3 regions of the Thermus javaensis genome follow, and region 2 is predicted to be linked to each of the others. Evidence: riboswitches for the same ligand, from Rfam matches in the RefSeq annotation. Region 2 holds a riboswitch; each other region holds the start of a gene.

Evidence for each region. A riboswitch is a leader RNA that binds a small molecule or an ion and turns the genes downstream of it on or off. The one in region 2 is predicted to bind cobalamin.
Region 1: linked by a shared signal. The riboswitch ahead of ABXG85_RS07640 (HoxN/HupN/NixA family nickel/cobalt transporter) and the one ahead of ABXG85_RS09560 (acyl-CoA thioesterase) in region 2 are both predicted to bind cobalamin.
Region 3: linked by a shared signal. The riboswitch ahead of ABXG85_RS10980 (ABC transporter substrate-binding protein) and the one ahead of ABXG85_RS09560 (acyl-CoA thioesterase) in region 2 are both predicted to bind cobalamin.

The regions. Positions count from the first base shown of each region.
Region 1 covers NZ_BSRG01000006.1:95,725-98,958, reverse strand. Annotated here, with positions in the region: gene ABXG85_RS07645 (cobalt-precorrin-5B (C(1))-methyltransferase) at 1-887, opposite strand, end outside; gene ABXG85_RS07640 (HoxN/HupN/NixA family nickel/cobalt transporter) at 884-1,543, opposite strand; cobalamin riboswitch at 1,637-1,800, opposite strand; gene ABXG85_RS07635 (histidine phosphatase family protein) at 1,822-2,364, opposite strand; gene cobT (nicotinate-nucleotide--dimethylbenzimidazole phosphoribosyltransferase) at 2,388-3,234, shown strand, end outside.
Region 2 covers NZ_BSRG01000010.1:47,267-50,500, reverse strand. Annotated here, with positions in the region: gene ABXG85_RS09570 (ABC transporter) at 1-146, shown strand, start outside; gene ABXG85_RS09565 (ABC transporter ATP-binding protein) at 146-1,072, shown strand; cobalamin riboswitch at 1,250-1,421, shown strand; gene ABXG85_RS09560 (acyl-CoA thioesterase) at 1,552-1,953, shown strand; gene ABXG85_RS09555 (ribonucleotide-diphosphate reductase subunit beta) at 1,934-2,908, shown strand; gene ABXG85_RS09550 (ribonucleoside-diphosphate reductase subunit alpha) at 2,919-3,234, shown strand, end outside.
Region 3 covers NZ_BSRG01000015.1:40,721-43,954, reverse strand. Annotated here, with positions in the region: gene ABXG85_RS10985 (FecCD family ABC transporter permease) at 1-927, opposite strand, end outside; gene ABXG85_RS10980 (ABC transporter substrate-binding protein) at 931-1,785, opposite strand; cobalamin riboswitch at 1,930-2,088, opposite strand; gene ABXG85_RS10975 (ROK family protein) at 2,211-3,234, shown strand, end outside.

The DNA of each region.
Region 1 (3,234 bases), on a different contig from region 2:
AGGGCCCGAGGGCTTGCCCCCGCTTCCTTGAGGAGGCCCAGGAGCATGGGTAGGTTCACCTCGCCGCCCGCGGCGTGGGTCATAGTCTTGCCGTCGGCCATCTTGGATACTTTTCCGATCATCCCCACGATCCGCACCACTTCTATCCCCACCTTCCGCGCCGCCCTGAGCACATCCCCCACGAAATCCCCCATCTCTATGAAGGCCATCTCGGGAAGGTGGGGAAGGAGCCTTTGGGCGAAGCGCTCGCTTTTTCCCCCGGTGGTGGCGGCGATCTCCAAAAGGCCATTGGCCCGCGCCACCCCCACCGCCTGGACCACGCTCATGCGGAAGGCGCTGGTGGAGTAGGGCTTTACCACCCCCGTGGTGCCAAGCACGGAGAGGCCCCCCAGGATCCCAAGCCTAGGGTTGAGGGTTTTTTTGGCCAGCTCCTCCCCTCCAGGGATGGCGATGGCGATGGCCAAGGGGCGGTCCGTCGCCTCCCGCACCGCCTCCCAGATCATCCGCCGGGGCACGGGGTTGATGGCGGGCTCCCCCACGGGCACCCCGAGCCCGGGCTTGGTCACCACCCCCACCCCTTCGCCCCCCTCTATTTGGTCTGCGCTGGCGAAGCGCACGTAGGCCTGGATCTCCGTCCCGTGGGTCACGTCGGGGTCGTCCCCGGCGTCCTTGATCATCCCCACCAAAACCCCATCCCCCTTCCGCTCCAGGCGGAAGACCTGGAAGGGCTGCCGCCAGCCTGCGGGAAGCCAGATGTCCACCACCTCCGGGGCCTCCCCCAGGAGAGCCAGGGCCGCGGCCTTGGCCGCGGCAGCGGCGTTAGCCCCCGTGGTGAAGCCGATGCGGCTTCCCTTCTTGTCGCGGGGCGGGGGGTAGGGGTGGCTCATGCCGGGCGCAGGGCGTAAAGCCTCAAGGAGACTAAAAGCCCAAAGAGGCCCAGGCCCAAGGGGAGGGCGAGGGCCTCGAGGTCCAGGGCCAAGAGTTCAGCCGCGGCCAGGAGGAAGGCCACCGCCACCACTGTCCAGCCCAGGAAGCGGCTCGCCCGCCTGGCCCGCTCCGAGTCGTGGGCTAGGTTCTGCAGGCGGCTTGCCAGGAACCCGTCCACCCCGTCCACCAGGAGCATCCCCAGGGTGAAGAGGAGTCCCAGGCGCAAGGGGGAAAGTTCCGCAGAAAGGGCCAGGGCGGAGAGCTGGCTAGCTGTTTCAAACCCCAAGCCGAAGAGAAGGCCGAGGAGGAGGGGGTGGAGGAGGGGAAGGCGGGCAGGCGCCCTTTCCTCGGGTCTGAGGAGGCGGTACAGGTTAAGCCCTCCCACCAGGAGAAGGAGCAGGGGGGGGAGGTGGAGGGCCTCCAGGTCCACCCGTTCCAGGAGGGCGGCGGCGGGGAAGGCCAGCAGGGTGACCACCCCACCGTGCCCCAGGGCGAAGAGGACGCCGTTATAGGGGGAGGGGCGCACCCGGGAAAGCCCGTCCACTGCAGCCAGGTGGTCGGGGTCCACGCCGTGGCGCATCCCTAGGGCCACGGCCAAAAGATCCAGGCCCGTCATGGGGTCCCTCTATGTGTACGGGAAGCTACAGGCCTAAGCCGAGGACCAGGTTCTCTTCTCATCCTTGCCTCCTTTCGCCCCTGCTCGGGGGCAGGTGAGGCGCGGGCTAGGGCGGGTGTTCGGGCTTCCGGCCAATGAGGAGGGGCCTTAGGTATGGGCCGGTTACCGTTGCGGCACAGCGCCGGACTTTCACCGGTCTTCCCCCTTTTATGCCCCAAGACATCCGGGCCTTGGGGCGCCCTAGCCGCACGGGCCCCGCTAAGGGGCTTGCCCCTGTTTTACTTCGGCGGAGGTTCCCCGTCAATGGTTGGTGTCAAGACCTTCCCCAGGACCCTTTGGGGCCAATCCACCACCACGGCGCTTCCCAAGGGCACGAGGCTGTCTTCCCCCAGGGCCCGGAGCACCGCCCGCACCACCCCCCCGTGGGTGAAGAGGAGGGCTGACCCCTTTAGCCCTTCCAGGAAGCGGAAGACCCTTTCTTGAAAGGCCTCGAGGCGCTCCCCCTCTGGGGGCGCAAACCCTTGGAAGCGGAGGAGGGCCTCCTTGTGGACCGCCTCCAGTTCCTCCCAGAAAGCCCCCTCCAACGCCCCGAAGTGGATCTCCCGCAGGGCGGGGCTAGGAATGGGGGCGAAACCCGCCAGGGCCGCCGTTTCCAGGGCCCGCTTGAGGTCCGAGCTAAAGGCGGGCAGGGGCGGGAGGAGGCCCCTGAGGGCCCTCGCCTGCTTCCTCCCCAAGGGCGTGAGGGAGAGGTCGGTCCAGCCCAAGAGCCTCCCCTCCCGGTTCCAGAGGGTTTCCCCGTGGCGCACGAGCCAGAGCTCCACGGGAAGAGTGTATAGTAAGGGCCATGGATCGGGGTATTTTGGAGGAGGCCCAAAAGCGTATGGAGGAGCTCACCAAGCCGCCCCGTTCCCTGGGGTACCTGGAGGAGGTGGCGGTGCGCCTGGCCGCTATCCAGGGCCGGGTGAAGCCGGAGCTTGGCCGGGGGGCGGTGGTGGTGGCCGCCGCCGACCACGGGGTGGTGGCGGAAGGGGTTTCCGCCTACCCCCAGGAGGTCACCCGGCAGATGGTCCTGAACTTCCTCCGGGGCGGGGCGGCCATCAACCAGTTGGCCCTGGCGGCGGACTGCGAGGTGTACGTGCTGGACGTGGGGGTCAAGGGGGAGCTTCCCGACCACCCCCGGCTCCTCAAGCGCAAGGTGCGGGAGGGGACCCGTAACTTGGCGGCGGAGCCCGCCCTCACCCGGGAGGAGGCGGAAAGGGCCCTCCTGGCGGGGCGGGAGGCGGCGCGGCGGGCCCTGGCGGAGGGGGCCACCCTCCTCGCCGCCGGGGATATGGGCATCGGGAACACCACAGCCGCCGCCGCCCTCACCGCTGGGCTCTTGGGCCTTGCCCCTGAGGAGGTGGTGGGTCGGGGGACGGGGGTGGGGGAGGCGGGGCTAAGGCGCAAGCGGGAGGCGGTGGCGAGGGCCCTCGCCCGCCTTCGCCCCGGGATGGACCCCTTGGCGGTGGCGGCGGAGCTTGGGGGCCTCGAGCTCCTCGCCATCGCCGGGGTGTACCTGGAGGGCTACGCCCAGGGGGTGCCCCTGGTCCTGGACGGCTTCCCCGTGACCGCTGGGGCCTTTTTGGCCTACCGCCTGGAGCCCGGGCTCCGGGACCACCTCTTCGCCGGCCACCTCTCCCGGGAGCCCGGCC
Region 2 (3,234 bases):
AGCTCGCCCTCACCGGGGAGGGGGCGTTCCCCGGGCTTCTCCTCCTCGCCTTCGTGCAGGCCCTCCTCTTTCTCGGGGCGGGGCTTTTCGCCATGGCCTGGGTCTACGCGGCGGTGCGGCGGAGGGGCCTATTAGGGAGGTACTGATGCGGCTTTTGGTGCAGAACGTCCACAAGCGCTTCGGCAAGCTGGAGGCCCTCAAGGGGGTGAGCCTGGAGCTTGGGGCCGGGGAGATCCTGGGCCTTTTGGGCCCCAACGGGGCGGGCAAGACCACCCTCATCAAGGTCGTCCTCGGCCTCCTCCTCCCCGATGGGGGGGAGGTGGTCCTGGAGGAGGGCGGGGCGCGGCGCAGACCCCAGGGCCACGAGTTCGGCGTCCTCCTGGAGGGAAGCCGCAACCTCTACGTCAACCTGAGCCTCCTGGTGAACGCCCTCTACTTCGGGGGCATCCGGGGGCTTCCCCCCAGGGAGGTCCGCCCCCGGTTTGAGGCCTGGTTGGAGCGCTTCGGCCTAAAGGACCGCCTCCACGCCCCCCTCGCCTCCCTCTCCCGGGGCATGCAGCAGAAGGCGGCCTTGGCCTTGGCCCTCGCCCTCAAGCCCCGCTTCCTCCTCCTGGACGAGCCCACCCTGGGCCTGGACCCCGTGAGCCGGAGGGAGTTTGAGGGGATCCTCCTGGAGCTTAAGAAGGAGGGCTGGGGCATCCTCCTCACCTCCCACGACCTCGAGGTGGTGGAGCGGGTGAGCGACCGGGTGGCCTTCCTCCACCGGGGGGAGGTGCGGCGGCAGGGCCCCACCCGGGCCCTCCTCCGGGACTGGGCCGGGGAGGGGTACCGGGTGCGCCTCGCCGAGCCCAAGGCGGAGGCCCTCCTCCAGGCCTTAGGCCCCGGCTGGAGCGCCGAGGGCCCCGAGGTCCTCTTCTTCCTCGGGCCGTGGGAGGCGCTGCGGGAGGCCTTGGGAACTCTTCCCGTGGAGGTCCTCGAGGTCTCCAGGGGAACGCCGAGCCTGGAGGCCCTCTTCCTCCACCTCTTCGGGGAGGCCCGCCCTTCCCCTGGCGCACAACCTCGCACTGTCTAGCCGCACGGGGGATAGGGGGGTGTTGCCGGTCCTCGAGGGGGTCGGCGAGGGACCGCCCCCCACCCGGGTCGGCCCAGGGGATTGGCCCAAAAACGCGATGGCGGAAGGGCCTCTCGAGGCGCCCCCCTTCCCGTTGACCCCTTACCCAACCTGTGGTAGGGTCTTGGGCAGGACGCCCAAGACTTAGGGTGTCCTGGCCGCGATGCCAGGCCGACAGGCCTGGACGCCCAAAGGCGGTGGGGGAAGTCCGGTGAAAGTCCGGCGCTGTCCCGCAACGGTAACCGGCCCAAGCGTCGCGCCCTCCGCCCCGGCCGGAAGCCCGAGTACCCGCTTCGCGGCCCTGCCCCGTAGCCCTCGAGGCAAGGGTGAAGGTGGTGAGACCCGTGGGACCTTAGCCTAACCCCCAAAACCCGTCACGGGCCCAGCGCCCGAAAGAGGCCCTTCGGCTCTAGGAAGCTTTTCCCGCCCAAGGAGGCGCTATGCGGGAGACGCGGATGGTCTACCCCGTCTTCCCCGGGGAGACCAACCACTACGGAACCCTGTTTGGCGGAACGGTTCTGGCCTGGATGGACCAGGCGGCCTTTGTGGCCGCCACGCGCCACGCGCGCAAGAAGGTGGTAACGGTACACGCGGACGCGGTGGACTTCAAGCGCCCCGTCCCCCTGGGGGCCATCGTGGAGCTGGTGGCCCGGGTGCGGGAGGTGGGGCGCACCTCCATGCGGGTGGAGGTGGAGATGTGGGTGGAGCCGGTGAAGGAAGGCGAGGAGGCCTACCTGGCCGCCCGGGGCGGGTTTGTCCTGGTGGCGGTGGACGAAAGGGGGAGGCCAAGCCCGGTGCCTCCCCTGGAAGGAGGTGAGGCCCGTGCCCCTCACGGCGCCTAGGCTCGCCTACCGCCCCTACGAGTACCCCGAGCTCCTCCGCTTCCGGGACGCCATCCGGCACAGCTACTGGGTGCACACGGAGTTCAGCTTCCAGTCCGACCTTCAGGACCACGCCCTGGCCGACGAGAAGGAGCGCTCCCTGGTGGAGCGCGCCCTCCTCGCCATCGCTCAGGTGGAGCTCGCCGTCAAGCTCTTCTGGGCCCGGGTCTACGACCGCTTTCCCAAGCCCGAGATCGCCGAGGTGGGCCTCACCTTCGCCGAGAGCGAGGTACGGCACGCCAACGCTTACGCCCACCTCCTGGAGCTTTTGGGCCTGGAGGAGGCCTTTGGACAGGCCCTGGAGGGGGCGAGCGCCCTCCGGGATCGGGCCCAAGCCCTGGGAGAGGCCCTTCGGCGCGCCCAGGGGAAGGACCTGCGGGAATACGCCCTCGCCCTCTTCCTCTTCTCCGCCTTCACGGAACACGTCTCCCTCTTCTCCCAGTTCTACGTCCTCATGGCCCTAAACCGCCGCGGCAACCGCTACAAAGGGATCTCCAACGCCATTGAGGCCACCAGCAAGGAGGAGAACGTCCACGGCCTCTTTGGGGTGGAGCTCCTCCGTCTCCTCAGGACGGAGCACCCCGAGGCCCTGGGGGAGGAATTTCAGGAAGAGTCTCTACGCCTCGCCCAGAAGCTCTTCCGGGCCGAGGAAAACCTCCTGGACTGGCTCTTCGCCATGGGGGAACCCTCTTTGGTGGGGCACGGAGAAACCCTGGAGTTCCTCAAGGGACGCTTCAACGAAGTCCTCGCCCTCCATGGACTCCCCGAAGCCTTCCCTGTGGACCGGGCGAGGCTTCGGGACACGGAGTGGTTCACCCTGGAGCTCCTCGCCGACAAGGAGGTGGACTTCTTCAACAAGCGGAGCGTGGCCTACGCGCGCAGGGTACAAAGCTTTGATCCGGAGGAGCTTTTCTGAAGGAGGAGGCATGACCAAGACCAAGCGGACCTACGAGCCCTGGTACTGGGCCAACGAGCACACCCGCCTCTACATGCGCCGGGGCTACCTGCTGCCCGGGGTGAGCGTGGAGGAGCGGGTGAGGGAGATCGCCCAGCGGGCCGAGGCCCTCACCAAGGTGGAGGGGTTTGGCCGCAAGTTCCAGGAGTACGTGGCCCGGGGCTGGTACTCCCTCGCCACCCCCATCTGGGCCAACTACGGCCTCAGGCGGGGCCTTCCCATCTCCTGCTACGGCACCTACGTGGAGGACGACACCGCTTCCATCCTGAGGGCGGTGGCTGAGGTGG
Region 3 (3,234 bases), on a different contig from region 2:
GCGGGCCAGGAGGTCGGCCAGGGCCAGAAGGACGGCCCCGCCCAGGGCGCTCGCCGGCAGGAGCAGGCGGTAGTCCTCCCCCAAAAGCCGCCTTAAGGCGTGGGGGGTGACGAGCCCCACGAAGCCGATGATCCCCGCCTGGGCCACGCTGGCGGCGGTGAGGAGGCTGGCCGCGGCCAAAAGGAGGAGCTTTAGCGCATTGAGGGGAAGGCCCAGGCTTCGCGCCACCTCCTCCCCAAGCTGCAGGGCGTTAAGGACCCGGCCCAGGAGGAAAAGGGGCGGTAAGGCGAGGAGGAGGAAGAAGGCCAAGGCCCTCACCCCCGGCCAGCCCAAAAAGGCCAGGTTCCCCAGGGTGTAGGCGAACACCGCCCGAACCCGATCGGCGTCCTGGAGCATCAGGTAGGTGGTGAGCCCCGTGAGGACGCTGCCCACCACCACCCCCGCCAAGACCAGCTCCCCCGTCCGCGCCACCCCTCCGGCCAAGACCAGGGTGAGGAGGGTGGCGAAAAGGGCCCCCAGGAAGCCGAAGAGGGTGGCGGAAAGGGGAAGGCCCTGGAAGACCGCATGCTGGGCGAAGGCGGGGGAAAGCCCGCCCATAAGGACCGCCAACAGGGTCACGCCAAAGGCCGCCCCCGAGGCCGCCCCCATGAGATAGGGATCGGCCAAGGGGTTGCGGAACAGGCCCTGGAAGGAAGCCCCCGCCACCCCCAAGGCCGCCCCCACCAGCATGCCCCCGAGAACCCTGGGCAGGCGTAGCTCGGTGATGATGGGGTTCTCCTCGAGGCCCAACAGGGCCCGCACCACCTCCCCGAAAGGCACCGCCACCGCCCCCAAGGCGAGCCCCAAAACCAAGGCCAAGGCCAAGAGGGCCAAGAGCCAGGCGAAGACGAGGCTCCGCCTGAGGGCAAGGGGCAAGGACAAGGTCATGGCCTAGCGCCCGTGGAAGCAGTCCACCAGGAGCCTAAGCCCTTGGGCCACCCGGGGGCCGGGGCGGGAAAGAAGGTTGTCCTCCCCCCCCGTATACACGCAGATCCTCCCCGCCTGCACCGCCCTCACCCGGCTCCAACCCGGTCGGCTCTGTATGGTTTCCCGGGCGTTCGGGTAGGTGGCCACGATGACCTCGGGGTTCTTCTCCACCACGAACTCGGGGGCGATCTTGGGGAAAAGCCCAAGCTCCTTGGGAACGATATTCACCCCCCGGGCCTTCTGGATGAGGACCCCGATAAAGCTTTCCGGCCCCACGGTGTAAGGGGTGGGGTCAATCTCGTAGTAGACCCGGGGCCTGGCCTTGGCCTTGGCGGCCCGGGCCTCCTCCTGGTAAACCTCCTTCTGGATCTGGGCCACCAGCCTTTCCCCCTGCGACCCAAGCCCCAGAAGCTGCGCCAGGGTGCGTACGGTTTTGAAGATGTCCTCGTAGGTTTCCGTGCGCACCACGAACACGGTAAGCCCTGCCCGCTCCAGGGTTTCGTAAAGCTTGCCGTAGCGGGAAACCAAGACCAAGTCCGGCTTCAAGGAGACGATCAGCTCGGGGTTAGGGTTGTAAAGCCCCCCCGCCTTGGGCAGGCGCTTCACGCTCTCCGGCCAATCCGAGTAGTCGTCCGTGGCCACCAGGCGGTCGCAGGCCCCCAGGGCGCACACCGTCTCCGTAACCGAAGGCAGCATGGAGACCACGCGCTTAGGGGGGGCCTTCAGGGTCACCGAGCGGCCCAGGTCGTCCGTGAGGGTGAGGGGAAAGGCAAAGGCTAAGGCCAAGAGAACCGACAAAAACGCCCAGATTTTCCTCATGCCCACCTCCCTAAGGCCGCTAGGGCCAGGCGCACCGGGCCCGGGGGAGGTAGGGCAACGCCCCTGCCGAAAGAGCGGCAGGGGCACCAAAACGCTTGAGAAGCCCCCAGCGCTCCCCCATCCGCGTGAGGTGCCCGCCACGGGGTAAGGCGGGCGGCCCTGGCAGGTATTCGGGCTTCCGGCCTGCGAGGAAAGGCCCATGGCTTGGCCGGTTACCGTTGCGGGACAGCGCCGGACTTGCACCGGACTTCCCCACTTTAAGCCTGGGCTACGCACCCAGGCACCAGGGCAACGGACCTGGCTTTGAGGCCCTAGCGGGCCTTGGCTTCAAGGCTAAGCCCTGGAGGGCGAACCTGACAAGGGCTTGACGGAAGGCGGGGGCGGTGGTTTACTTAGTCCCGAGAACGAACTAAAGGGGGGCACGGGTGCGCAAAGGGGACACACAGGAAATCCGCAGGCTGAACCGCCGGGCCATCTTGGGCCACCTGCGGCGGGGTCCCCTCACCCGCGCCGACCTCTCCCGGCTCACGGGCCTGGCCAAAAGCGCCGTGAGCCGCCTGGTGGACGAGCTCTTGCACGAAGGCCTCCTGGAGGAAGGGGCCTCCACCTCCCCGCCCTTGGGGCGGCCGGGAACCCTGTTGCACCTGCGGCCAGGGGCCCGCTTCGCCCTGGGAGCGGAAATCGGGGTGGAAGGTACCGTCCTCCTGGCCCTGGACTGGCGGGGTGAGGTGCTTTGGGCCAAGGAGTGGGCCCACGCCAAGGAGGCGGGGCCGGAGGAGCGCTTCGCCCGGCTTCTGCAGGAAAGCCTGCCTGAGGCCCAAGGGGCCTTGGGCCTCGGCTTCACCCTGCCCGGCGTGGTGGTGGGAACCCAGCTCCTTTACGCCCCCAACCTGGCCTGGCGCAACCTGGATTTGAGCCCCTTTCTGGCCTCCTTCCCCCTACCCACCTTGGCGGAAAACGACGCCAAGGCCTCCGCCCTTTCCGAGGTCTTCTTCCACGGGGAGGAAAACCTGGCCTACCTGGTCCTCAGCACCGGCCTGGGCGTGGGCGTGGTGGCGGAAGGCCGCCTCCTCCGGGGAGCGAGTGGTGCGGCGGGGGAGGTGGGCCACTGGCTCGGCTTTGGGGAAGCCCCTTGCGCCTGTGGGCGCAAGGGGTGCTTGGAAACCGAGCTCGGCCTGGGAGCCTTGCTGCGGCACCACCGGGCCTTGGGAGGGGAAGCGGAGGACCTCGAGGCCCTCTTGGCCCAGGCCCAGGCGGGCCACCCCCTGGCCCGGACCGCCTTGGCCCACCTAGGGGACGCCTTGGGCCGGTTTGTGGCCAACCTGGCCGTGGCCTACGACCCCGCCCGGGTAGTGGTGGGGGGCAAGGCGGCGGAGCTCTTTCCCTTCTTGGAAGCCCCCTTGCGCCGCGCCCTGGCGGCGCACGCCTTTTTGGAAACCCACCGCACGC